Paractinoplanes brasiliensis: one gene and its partner. The protein of the gene in region 2 interacts with the protein of the main gene of each other region in a pairwise test. Links are inferred from orthologs where the notes say so. Each region holds a gene or a part of one and is shown on either strand. Other genes may lie near its edges.

What was found. Proteins that work in one complex are often made in the same cells at the same time.
Region 1: the proteins of lpdA (region 2) and pcrA interact in binary tests that used the Escherichia coli proteins (3 or more experiments, as listed by UniProt). The link is inferred for Paractinoplanes brasiliensis from one-to-one orthologs.

What each region holds. Positions count from the first base shown.
Region 1 is NZ_SNWR01000001.1:2,659,752-2,666,644, reverse strand. The notes cover bases 1,095-4,200. They hold pcrA (DNA helicase PcrA), read left to right. Parts: upstream 1,095-1,488; coding sequence 1,489-3,912; downstream 3,913-4,200. Other genes in these bases: C8E87_RS46320 (M23 family metallopeptidase), read right to left, coding at 4,105-4,200; C8E87_RS11785 (bifunctional metallophosphatase/5'-nucleotidase), read right to left, coding at 1,095-1,353. Also shown: more of C8E87_RS11785, read right to left, coding at 1-1,094; more of C8E87_RS46320, read right to left, coding at 4,201-5,016; C8E87_RS11770 (M23 family metallopeptidase), read right to left, coding at 5,183-5,920; icmB (coenzyme B12-dependent isobutyryl CoA mutase small subunit), read left to right, coding at 6,309-6,713. UniProt on the Escherichia coli protein: A helicase with DNA-dependent ATPase activity. Unwinds DNA duplexes with 3'-5' polarity. Translocates on single-stranded DNA with 3'-5' polarity. Initiates unwinding more efficiently from a nicked substrate than double-stranded DNA.
Region 2 is NZ_SNWR01000001.1:1,736,048-1,739,551, forward strand. Bases 549-3,504 are described here. They hold lpdA (dihydrolipoyl dehydrogenase), read left to right. Parts: upstream 549-1,310; coding sequence 1,311-2,699; downstream 2,700-3,504. Other genes in these bases: C8E87_RS07390 (leucyl aminopeptidase), read left to right, coding at 549-698; C8E87_RS07395 (hypothetical protein), read right to left, coding at 736-1,065; sucB (2-oxoglutarate dehydrogenase, E2 component, dihydrolipoamide succinyltransferase), read left to right, coding at 2,753-3,504. Outside these bases: more of C8E87_RS07390, read left to right, coding at 1-548. UniProt on the Escherichia coli protein: Lipoamide dehydrogenase is a component of the glycine cleavage system as well as of the alpha-ketoacid dehydrogenase complexes.

The DNA of each region.
Region 1 (6,893 bases), 930 kb from region 2 along the record:
GATTTGTGCGCCGTCCCCGGTCGTACGGGCCAATTGGGCGTCCGCGATCACGTCGCCGAGCGGACTTTCCCCGGCCGGGGTCGCCGTACGGGTGATGTCAGCCGCGATGCGGCCCACCACGCGATTGGCGATCGGCGCGACGGCCGTACGGTATTTGTCGGCGATCTTTTTGGCGCCCGCGTCGACGGTTTCCGGGTTCTTGAGGTAGACGCCGTTCGCATCCCTCTTCCAGCCGCCGTTGCCGTCGGGCACGCCGTTCTCGACGACCACGTTCTTCGCGGTGATCTCCGAGAAGCGACCCGTACGCTTGTCGACCGCCCAGTCGATGTCGGTGATCAGCTGGCCGTTGGTGCCGGCGCTGGTGACCACCGAGGTGCCCTTCTTGTTGGGCAGCTTGCACGTGTAGAACCTGTGCGTGTGCCCCGAGACGACCACCCCGAACTCGGGGTTGAGCCCGGCCACGATCGGCACGATGGGCCCGGTGAAGCCGGCGCAGTCGGAGACACCCGGCGTCGGCGTGGCCGTGGCCTGCGTTCCGCCCTCGTGGATGAGCAGCACCTGTGCCTTGACGCCCAGCCCGCTGAGGACCTTGCTCCACTTGTTGGCCGTGGTGATCTCGTCGGTGAAGTGCACGTTCTTGATGCCGGCCGGGTTGACGATGCCCGCCGTGCCCTCCAGCGTCATGCCGACGAAGCCGACCGGCACGCCGTTGACCAGCCGGATGTCGATCGGCGGGAGGATCGGCAGCTTGGTGCGGTTGTCGATGGTGTTCGCCGCCAGATAGGTGAACTTGGCGCCGCCGAAGCCGTCGCCGTCCTGGCAGCCGTCGACCGGGTGGCATCCGCCGCGCTGCATGCGCAGCAGCTCGATGACGCCTTCGTCGAACTCGTGGTTGCCGACCGAGCTGATCTGCAGGCCGACCTGGTTCATCAGCTCGATCGTCGGCTCGTCGTGGAAGGCGGCGCTGACCAGCGGGGTCGCGCCGATGAGGTCGCCGGCGCCGACGGTCAGCGTCGTCCGGCTCTCGGTCTTGGCCTGGGCGCGCAGCTTCTTCAGATAGGTCGCGAGGTATTCGACGCCGCCCGCGGGGGTCGACGTGCCGGACGCGTTGACGACCGCGCCGCTGCCTGCCGGCGGGTCGATGGCGCCGTGGAAGTCGTTGTAGCTGAGGAACTGGCCCTTGGCGGTCGCGCCCTTGGGCAGCCCGTAGCTGACGCTGACGGGCGCGAACTCGGGCGGCGGGGCCGCGGCGGCGGAATTGCCCAGGGGCAACCCGGCGATGATGGCCAGCGCCAGGGCGGGCGCGGCGAGGTGACGCAGCGCCGCCCGGCGGCGGAAGCGGGGACGGTCCATGTTGTTCGGTCTCCCGATCAGCGGTGTGATGTCAACTACGACAGACTGGTGGATCGACGCTCGTGAGCGCTACCGCCGTGCGGTCAGCAAGGGGCGGAATTCTTGTCGGGGGGTCGGCATAGACTTCACCCCGCGATGCGACCTTCTTCTGAGACCCCCGACGGCGCCCTGTTCGCCGTGCCCGCCACGCGCCCTCCGGCCGAGGCGGCGCAGCCCCGGCGCCCCCAGCCCCGGATCGATCCGGAATCGCTGCTCACCGGCCTCAACGGCCCGCAGCGTGACGCGGTCACCCATGCGGGTTCGCCGCTGCTGATCGTGGCCGGCGCCGGTTCGGGCAAGACCCGTGTGCTCACCCATCGCATCGCCTACCTGCTGGCCGAACGCGACGTGCACCCCGGCCAGATCATCGCGATCACCTTCACCAACAAGGCCGCCGGTGAGATGAAGGAGCGCGTCGCCCAGCTCGTCGGCCCGCGGGCCCGGCTCATGTGGGTCTCGACGTTCCACTCGGCGTGCGTGCGGATCCTGCGGGCCGAACACGAGCACGCCGGCCTCAAGAGCACCTTCTCGATCTACGACGCCGACGACTCGCGCCGCCTCATGACGCTGGTGATCCGCGAGCTCGACCTCGACCCGAAGCGGTACTCCGCGCGCGGCCTGGCGGCCCAGGTGTCGAACCTGAAGAACGAGCTGGTCGAGCCCGAGGAGTTCAAGGAAAAGGCCAAGGGCCCGCAGGAGCGTGCGGTCGCCGAGGCGTACGAGCTCTATCAGCGCCGCCTCCGGGAAGCGCACGCGCTCGATTTCGACGACATCATCATGACCACGGTCCACCTCTTCCAGTCGCATCCCCACGTCGCCGAGACCTATCGTCGCCGTTTCCGCCACGTCATGGTCGACGAATACCAGGACACCAACCACGCGCAGTACATGCTGGTCAAGGAACTGGTGGGCGAGAAGGGCGGCGAGGTCCCCCCGGCCGAGCTGTGCGTGGTGGGCGACGCCGACCAGTCGATCTACGCGTTCCGCGGCGCCACGATCCGCAACATCCTGGAGTTCGAGCGCGACTATCCCGACGCCCGCACGATCCTGCTCGAGCAGAACTACCGCTCCACCCAGACGATCCTGTCGGCGGCCAACGCGGTGATCGACCGCAACACCTCGCGCAAGCCCAAGCGCCTCTGGAGCGATCAGGGCGCCGGCGAGCAGATCGTGGGTTATGTCGCCGACACCGAGCACGCCGAGGCCGACTGGGTCGCCCGCGAGATCGACAGGCTGAGCGACCGCGAGGGCATCCGCCCGGGTGACGTGGCCGTCTTCTATCGCACCAACGCGCAGTCGCGTGTCTTCGAAGAAGTGTTCATCCGCGTCGGCCTTCCGTACAAGGTTGTCGGCGGTGTCCGGTTCTACGAGCGCAAAGAGGTGCGCGACGCGCTGGCCTACCTGCGAGCCGTGGTCAACGACGACGACACGGTGAGTATCCGCCGCGTGCTCAACACCCCCAAGCGCGGCATCGGCGACAGGGCCGAGGCCTGCATCGAGGCGCTCTCGGCGCGCGACCGCATCTCGTTCGGCCAGGCGCTGCGCCACGCCAAGGACGCGCCCGGCATCGCCGCCCGGTCGGCCAACAGCATCGCCGATTTCGTGCAGTTGCTCGACGACCTGCGCGAGCTGGCCCAGGGCGCCCCTCCCGAAGAGGTGCTCGAGCTGGCCCTGCAGCGTTCGGGCCTGCTCTCCGAGCTGGAGGAAAGCCTCGACCCCCAGGATCAGGGCCGGGTCGAGAACCTGCAGGAACTGGTCAGCGTCGCCCGCGAGTACACCGAACGCGTCGAGGCCCAGGCCGACGAGGACGAGGCCCCCGTCGCCACGCTGGCCGGTTTCCTGGAGCAGGTCGCGCTGGTCGCCGACGCCGATCAGCTGCCCGACGACGACCCCGACCACCAGGGTGTGGTCACGCTGATGACGCTGCACACGGCCAAGGGGCTGGAGTTCCCGGTCGTCTTCCTCACCGGCCTGGAGGACGGCGTCTTCCCGCACACCCGCGCGCTGGGCGACAACAACGAGCTCGAAGAGGAACGCCGCCTGGCCTACGTGGGCATCACCCGCGCCCGTCAGCGGCTCTACCTTTCCCGCGCGGTCACCCGGGGTGCGTGGGGCCAGCCGCAATACAACCCGCCCTCGCGTTTCACCGACGAGCTGCCGCCCGAGCTGATCCGCTGGGAGCGTACGGCCGGCTCCTACACGTCGTGGTCGGGCACCGGAGGCGGTGTGGGCGGGCGAGGCGGGGGAGACCGTTACCGGGGCGGTGGCTTCTCCGGCGGCACACCCAAGGCGCAGCAGCTGGCGAGCCGGCTGGGCATCGACGGCAGCCGGTTGTCGACGGCCAGCGAGCTGCCCCAGGCCCCCAAGGTCTCGGCCGGCGACAGGGTCAACCATCAGCGCTACGGCCTCGGCCGCGTGATCACCGTCGAGGGCCAGGGCCCCGGCGCGAGAGCCCAGATCGACTTCGGCGACCAGGTGATGTGGCTGGTCCTGCGCCACGCCCCGATCGAAAAGATCTAACCCCTTCCCCGTACGCGGTGCGGGGCTGGGATGCGCTAGCCGGGAGGGTTGCGCCGGGTCGGGAGGGTCGTGCTCCGGCTCGGGCGCGGCGCCGGGAGGGTCGTGCGGTGCGGCGTGGTCTTTCTGGCCGGTGCTGCCCTGCTCTCGGCGGTGCCGGGCGGGTTGGGCGGCCGACGGTGGGGGCGTGTGCGGTCAGCGCGGGGTGAGGGCGGCCTCGCAGCCGTTCAGGGTTACACCGCGGTCGTGGAGCCAGCGCACCGGCTCGACCGGGTTCTTGTAGAAGCCCTGATGCACCTCGAAGTGCAGGTGCGGCCCGGTGGAGTGGCCTGTCGAGCCCTCGTCGCCGATCTGCTCGCCGGGTTCGACGCGCTGCCCCTCGTGAACGGCGATGGCCGACATGTGCCCGTAATGGGTGAGGTAGCCGTTGCCGTGGTCGATCAGCACGGCGTTGCCGTAGCCCTGAGCCGCGCCGGCGCGGACCACCACCCCGGCGCCCGCGGCGAGGATGGGTGAGCCGTTCGGCCCGGCCATGTCGACGCCCGCGTGCAGTCGTCCCCAGCGGGGGCCGAAACACGAGGTGACGCGGCCGGACGGGTTCGGGTTGACCCAGCCGGCGGCGGCCGGGGCCTTGGTGACGACCACGCGCGGCTTGGCCTTGAGCCGGCCGCGCGCGGCCGCGGCCTCGCCGGCGGCCGGCGGCTTCCACGGGCCGGCGTCCACGATCGGGGCGGGAACGGCCATGGTCTCGACGGGCGCGAGGCCGGCCGCGGGCACGACCTGCTTGTCGGCGGCCGCCGCGGCCGAGCCACCGGCGATCCCCGTGGCCAGGGCGGCGCTCAACGCGGCCGTCAGCAGCGCCGCCCGGCCCCGGCCGCTGGACAAGACGCCCGAGACGACCGTACGGGTGAAGGTGCTGGAGGACGTGCTGGAGCGCGCGCCGGGGACGACCGTACGGGGGAAGGTGTTGGAGAACGCGTCGGAGCGCGTGCTGGCGGCCGTTGTGGAGGGCACGAGCGGGGTGGGGACGGCGCTGGGCGCGCGGTGACGGCCGACCTGGTTCCGGCGGTGGCGACCGGCGGAACGGGTCTCGTCTCGATGCGCCACGCGGCACGACCTCCCAGGCAGAACTGATCACCGACATCTGCCTGTCGGCCTGCCTGAACGGTTTGTGAGAAAGGTGTGGCCCGGTTCAACCGAGTTGCAACCAGGGGAGTGTCCGGGGTCACATCACCCGGCGGATTTCACCGCCCGCGGGCGGGTACCACAGTGATCAAGAAGCGGCGGCGACGCCGGCGAACACCGACTCGACCCGAAGCTTGATGTCGACGCCGCGATCGCGCAGGAACGGGATCGGGTCGGTCGGGGTGCCGTTGACGTGGATCTCGAGGTGCAGGTGGGTGCCGTACGAGGCGCCCGTGTTGCCGACCAGGCCGATCACCTGGCCCGCCTTGACCTCGTCGCCCACCTTGACGAGCAGTCGCCGCGAGTGGGCGTAGATGACCTCGTTGCCCTCGGTGTCCTCGATCGTGATCGAGTTGCCGTAGCCGCCGTAGTAACCGGCCTTGGTGACCTTGCCCGCGTGGATCGCCTTGTAGGGCAGTCCCTCGGGACCGGCCAGGTCGATGCCGGCGTGCAGCTTGCCCCAGCGAACCCCGTACGCCGAAGTGAACTGGTAGTCCTCCATCGGGAGGAGCCAGACGTCGGCGGCGGCCTCTTCCGCGCTGACCTTGGTCTTGGCGGTCTCGGTGCGGCTGTCGCCACGGGAGGCGGCATCGTCGGCGGCGCGATCGGCGATGGCGTCGTCGATCGACTGAACCGCGCCGTGGGACTGCAGTGCCTGAGGGTCGACGTTCTTCTGGTCGGGGAAGTTGGAGGCCGCTCCGATGGCGACGACACCGGCGCCGGCGAACGCCGCGGTGACAGCGACGGCGTAGCGGCTGCGCGGAGGGGTGGGTACGCGACGACGACCCCGATAGCGATCGGGCTCAGACGACAAGCGCTGGCGCACGAACAACCCTCCGTCGGTGGCAAATCGGCGACGAGCGTGGCGCCGGAATTCCGGTGGACCCTGCTCGTCGGGGCTGTCAGATCAGCGTTAACTGGTTGACAGCCGGGAGCCACGGTAACGAAATGGCCCCAGGCCCACAAGTCGAAGCGCCAAATCGCTGACACTTCCGGGTCCGCATTGCGCAGCGAATGTCCGAATTGGTCACCTTTCCTCGCGCAGTTGTTCGCGCACGCGGAGTAATGGCCTATAAAACAGATAGTGAGGTGACGCAGAATACATTTCTCGTCACGGCAGGTGATCACGTGTTCGGCGGGCCTGCTACCCCCTGGGCCCCGCTCGGGTTAACGTTGGTTCAGGTGGCATCGCGGTCAGCGCTCGGAGGGGCAGGATGCAGGCACGGATCAGGGTCGTCGTGGCGAAGCCGGGGCTGGACGGGCACGATCGCGGGGCGAAAGTAGTGGCCCGGGCGCTGCGGGACGCCGGCATGGAGGTCGTCTACACCGGCCTGCATCAGACGCCCGAACAGATCGTCGAGACCGCTATTCAGGAGGACGCCGACGCGATCGGTTTGTCCGTCTTGTCCGGCGCGCACATGACGTTGTTCCGCCGAGTAATTGAACTGTTGGCGGAACGTGACGCAGCCGACATCGTCGTATTCGGCGGCGGCATCATTCCGGCCGACGACATCGCCGAATTGGAAAAGCTCGGGGTCGCCCGCATATTCACTCCCGGCGCCACTACCGCGTCCATCATCGAATGGGTACGCGCCAATGTGAGTTCACCGGTGGCCTGACCAGCCGTTACTGGTCAGCCGGGTAGGTAAAGGGCAAGGCAAGGGGAGAGGCCGGACGCACCCCTCACACGTCCGGCCTCTCCATGCACGATGCCCCGCCGCCACCCCTCGACCGACAGGGCATCGGCCGCCTTCGTGCCGCCGCGCCGTAGCGCTCCGACATCACACTCAACGAGGCCC
Region 2 (3,504 bases):
TCGACACCGGCGGCATCAGCATCAAGCCGGCCGCGGGCATGTGGGAGATGAAGTCCGACATGGCGGGCGCGGCGGCGGTCGGCGCCACCATGCTGGCCGTGGCGGCGCTCAAGCCCCGGGTTGCGGTGAGCGCGTACCTGGCCATGGCGGAGAACATGCCTTCCGGTACGGCGTACCGGCCGGGCGACGTCATCACGATGTTCAACGGCAAGCGGGTCGAGGTCTTCAACACCGACGCCGAGGGCCGGATGGTGCTGGCCGACGCGATCGCCCGGGCCTGCGCCGACGGCACCGACTACGTCTTCGAGGCGTCGACGCTGACCGGCGGCCAGGTCATCGCGCTGGGCAAGCGGATCGCGGGCCTGATGGGCTCGGAGGCGGCCACCGAGCTGGTACGCAAGGCAGGCGACGAGGTCGGCGAGCCGGCCTGGCCGATGCCACTGCCCGACGAGGTGCGCAAGGGCATGGAGTCCGACATCGCCGACATCTGCCAGACGAACGCGAACCTGGACCGGGCCGGGCACATGCTGCAGGGCGGCGTTTTCCTGCGGGAGTTCGTGGCCGAGGGTGTCGAGTGGGCGCACATCGACATCGCCGGCCCGAGCTACCACACGGGCGAGGCCACCGGGTACTGGACCAAGGGCGGCACGGGCGTACCGATTCGCACGCTTCTTACGGTTATCGACCAGTTGGGCTGATTATTACGGTTCCGGGCGCATCGCGCCCGGAACCGTGTCAGTTTTCCTGGGCGGGACGCCGTTTGCGGCGCTCGTTGTAGTCACGCATCCGCTGCGGATAGCCCATGAGCCGCACGTCATAGATCGGAACGCTCAACTGATGAGCCCACCGCCGGGCGATCTCGGGAGTCTCGGTGCGCCGGCGCGTCCACTCCCCGTCGTGTGCCACGAGCAACACCGTGGTCTCGGTCACTGTCGTGCGCGGCTCGATGAACGCCTCGACCCCGCGGCGGGTGCGGACGAACTCGGCAAGATACTCAAGATCAGCACGGTCGACAGCCCGCCCGGCCGCAGCCCGCGGCTCCTGACGACGCCGAAACCAGGCCACCACATGCTCCTCACGCTCAACTGCGGCAAGAGTACGTCGAGCAGGCCCGCCTCGGGGAACCTGAGTGCACCGGCCGGTTCGCAAAGTGACAAGATGGCGTGGACATACTGTGACCGTTTCCATTGGGAGTTGTTCGGGCTTACCTTGACCGACGCACAGCTACAGCTGGACGCCTCGGTGCCCACCGCCCCGAATAATTGTCACCGTGTGACCCGCATGGCAACGACGCGAACACTGGAGTCAACGTGAGCCAGCCGAACGGCGGAACCTTCGACATCGTCATCCTCGGCGCCGGCAGCGGTGGTTATGCGGCCGCCCTGCGCGCGGCCGAGCTCAACCTCTCCGTCGCGCTGATCGACAAGGCCGAGCTGGGCGGCACCTGCCTGCACCGGGGCTGCATCCCGACCAAGGCGCTGCTGCACGCGGCCGAGATCGCCGACCAGACCCGCGAGAGCGAGCAGTTCGGCGTCAAGGCCGACCTGGTCGGCATCGACATGGCCGGTGTCAACGCGTACAAGGACGGCGTGGTCGCGCGCCTCTACAAGGGCCTGCAGGGTCTGCTCAAGCAAGACAAGATCACCCTGGTTCAGGGCGCGGGCAAGCTGGTCGCCAAGGACACGGTCGAGGTCGACGGCAAGCGTTACACCGGCCGCAACGTCATCCTGGCGACCGGCTCCTACTCGCGATCGCTGCCCGGCCTCGAGGTCGACGGCAAGCGCGTCATCACCAGCGAGCACGCCCTCAAGCTCGACCGCGTGCCCTCCTCCGCGATCGTGCTCGGCGGCGGCGTCATCGGCGTCGAGTTCGCCAGCGTGTGGAAGTCGTTCGGCGCCGAGGTCACCATCCTCGAGGCCCTCCCCCGCCTGGTGGCGGCCGAGGACGAGGAGATCTCGAAGACGGTCGAGCGCGCGTTCCGCAAGCGCAAGATCAACTTCAAGGTCGGCAAGCCGTTCGAGAAGGTCGAGCACACCGACAACGGCGTCCGCGCGACCATCGCCGGCGGCGAGACCGTCGAGGCCGAGGTGCTGCTGGTCGCGGTCGGCCGCGGCCCGACGACGGCGAACCTGGGCTACGAGCAGCAGGGCATCACGCTCGACCGGGGCTTCGTCATCACCAACGAGCGCCTGCACACCGGCGTCGGCAACATCTACGCCGTGGGCGACATCGTGCCCGGCCTGCAGCTCGCCCACCGCGGCTTCCAGCAGGGCATCTTCGTCGCCGAGGAGATCGCCGGGCTCAAGCCGGCCCCGATCGACGAGGCCGGCATCCCGCGGGTCACCTATTCCGACCCCGAGATCGCCTCGGTCGGCCTGACCGAGACCAAGGCCAAGGAGCAGTACGGCGCGGACAAGGTCTCGACGTACAACTACAACCTCGGCGGCAACGGCAAGAGCCAGATCCTCAAGACCGCGGGCTTCGTCAAGCTCGTCCGGCTCAACGACGGCCCGGTCCTCGGCGTGCACATGGTCGGCGCGCGGATGGGTGAGCTGGTCGGCGAGGCCCAGCTGATCTACAACTGGGAGGCGTTCCCGGAAGAGGTCGCCCAGCTGGTCCACGCGCACCCGACGCAGAACGAGGCACTCGGCGAGGCGTTCCTGGCCCTGTCGGGCAAGCCCCTGCACGCACACAGCTGATCACCTGATCTACGCCGAGCCGGACCAAAAACGTGGTTAAGGAGTTCTGAGACATGCCGACATCGGTCACCATGCCGCGGCTGGGTGAGAGCGTCACCGAGGGCACCGTCACTCGCTGGCTGAAGCAGGAGGGCGAGCGGGTGGAGGCCGACGAGCCGCTGCTCGAGGTCTCCACCGACAAGGTCGACACCGAGATCCCCTCGCCGGCCGCGGGTGTGCTCGCCCGCATCGTCGTCGGCGAGGACGAGACGGCCGACGTCGGCAGCGAACTCGCGGTCATCGCGGGCGACGGGGAGGACGCCGGTTCCGCCGCGCCCGCCCCGGCCCAGCAGCAGACCGCCGAGCCCGAGCCCGCGGCGCCCACCACCCCGTCGACCGAGAAGCCGGTCGAGCAGGAGGCTCCGGCCCCGCAGACGGCCAAGCCGACCGGCGAGGGCACCGCGGTCAAGATGCCGGCGCTCGGCGAGAGCGTCACCGAGGGCACCGTCACCCGCTGGCTCAAGGCGGTCGGCGACTCGGTCGACGTCGACGAGCCGCTGCTCGAGGTCTCCACCGACAAGGTCGACACCGAGATCCCCTCGCCGGTCGCGGGCACGCTGCTCGAGATCAAGGTGCAGGAGGACGAGACGGCCGACGTCGGCGCCGACCTCGCGATCATCGGCGCCGAGGGTGCCGCGCCCGCGCCGGCTGAGGAGAAGCCCACTCCGGCGCCCGCGCCTCAGCAGCAGGCCGCTCCGAAGATCGAGTCGGCTCCCGCGCCCGACTTCGCCCCGGCCGGCGAGTCCTACGCCGACCCGGCGCCCGA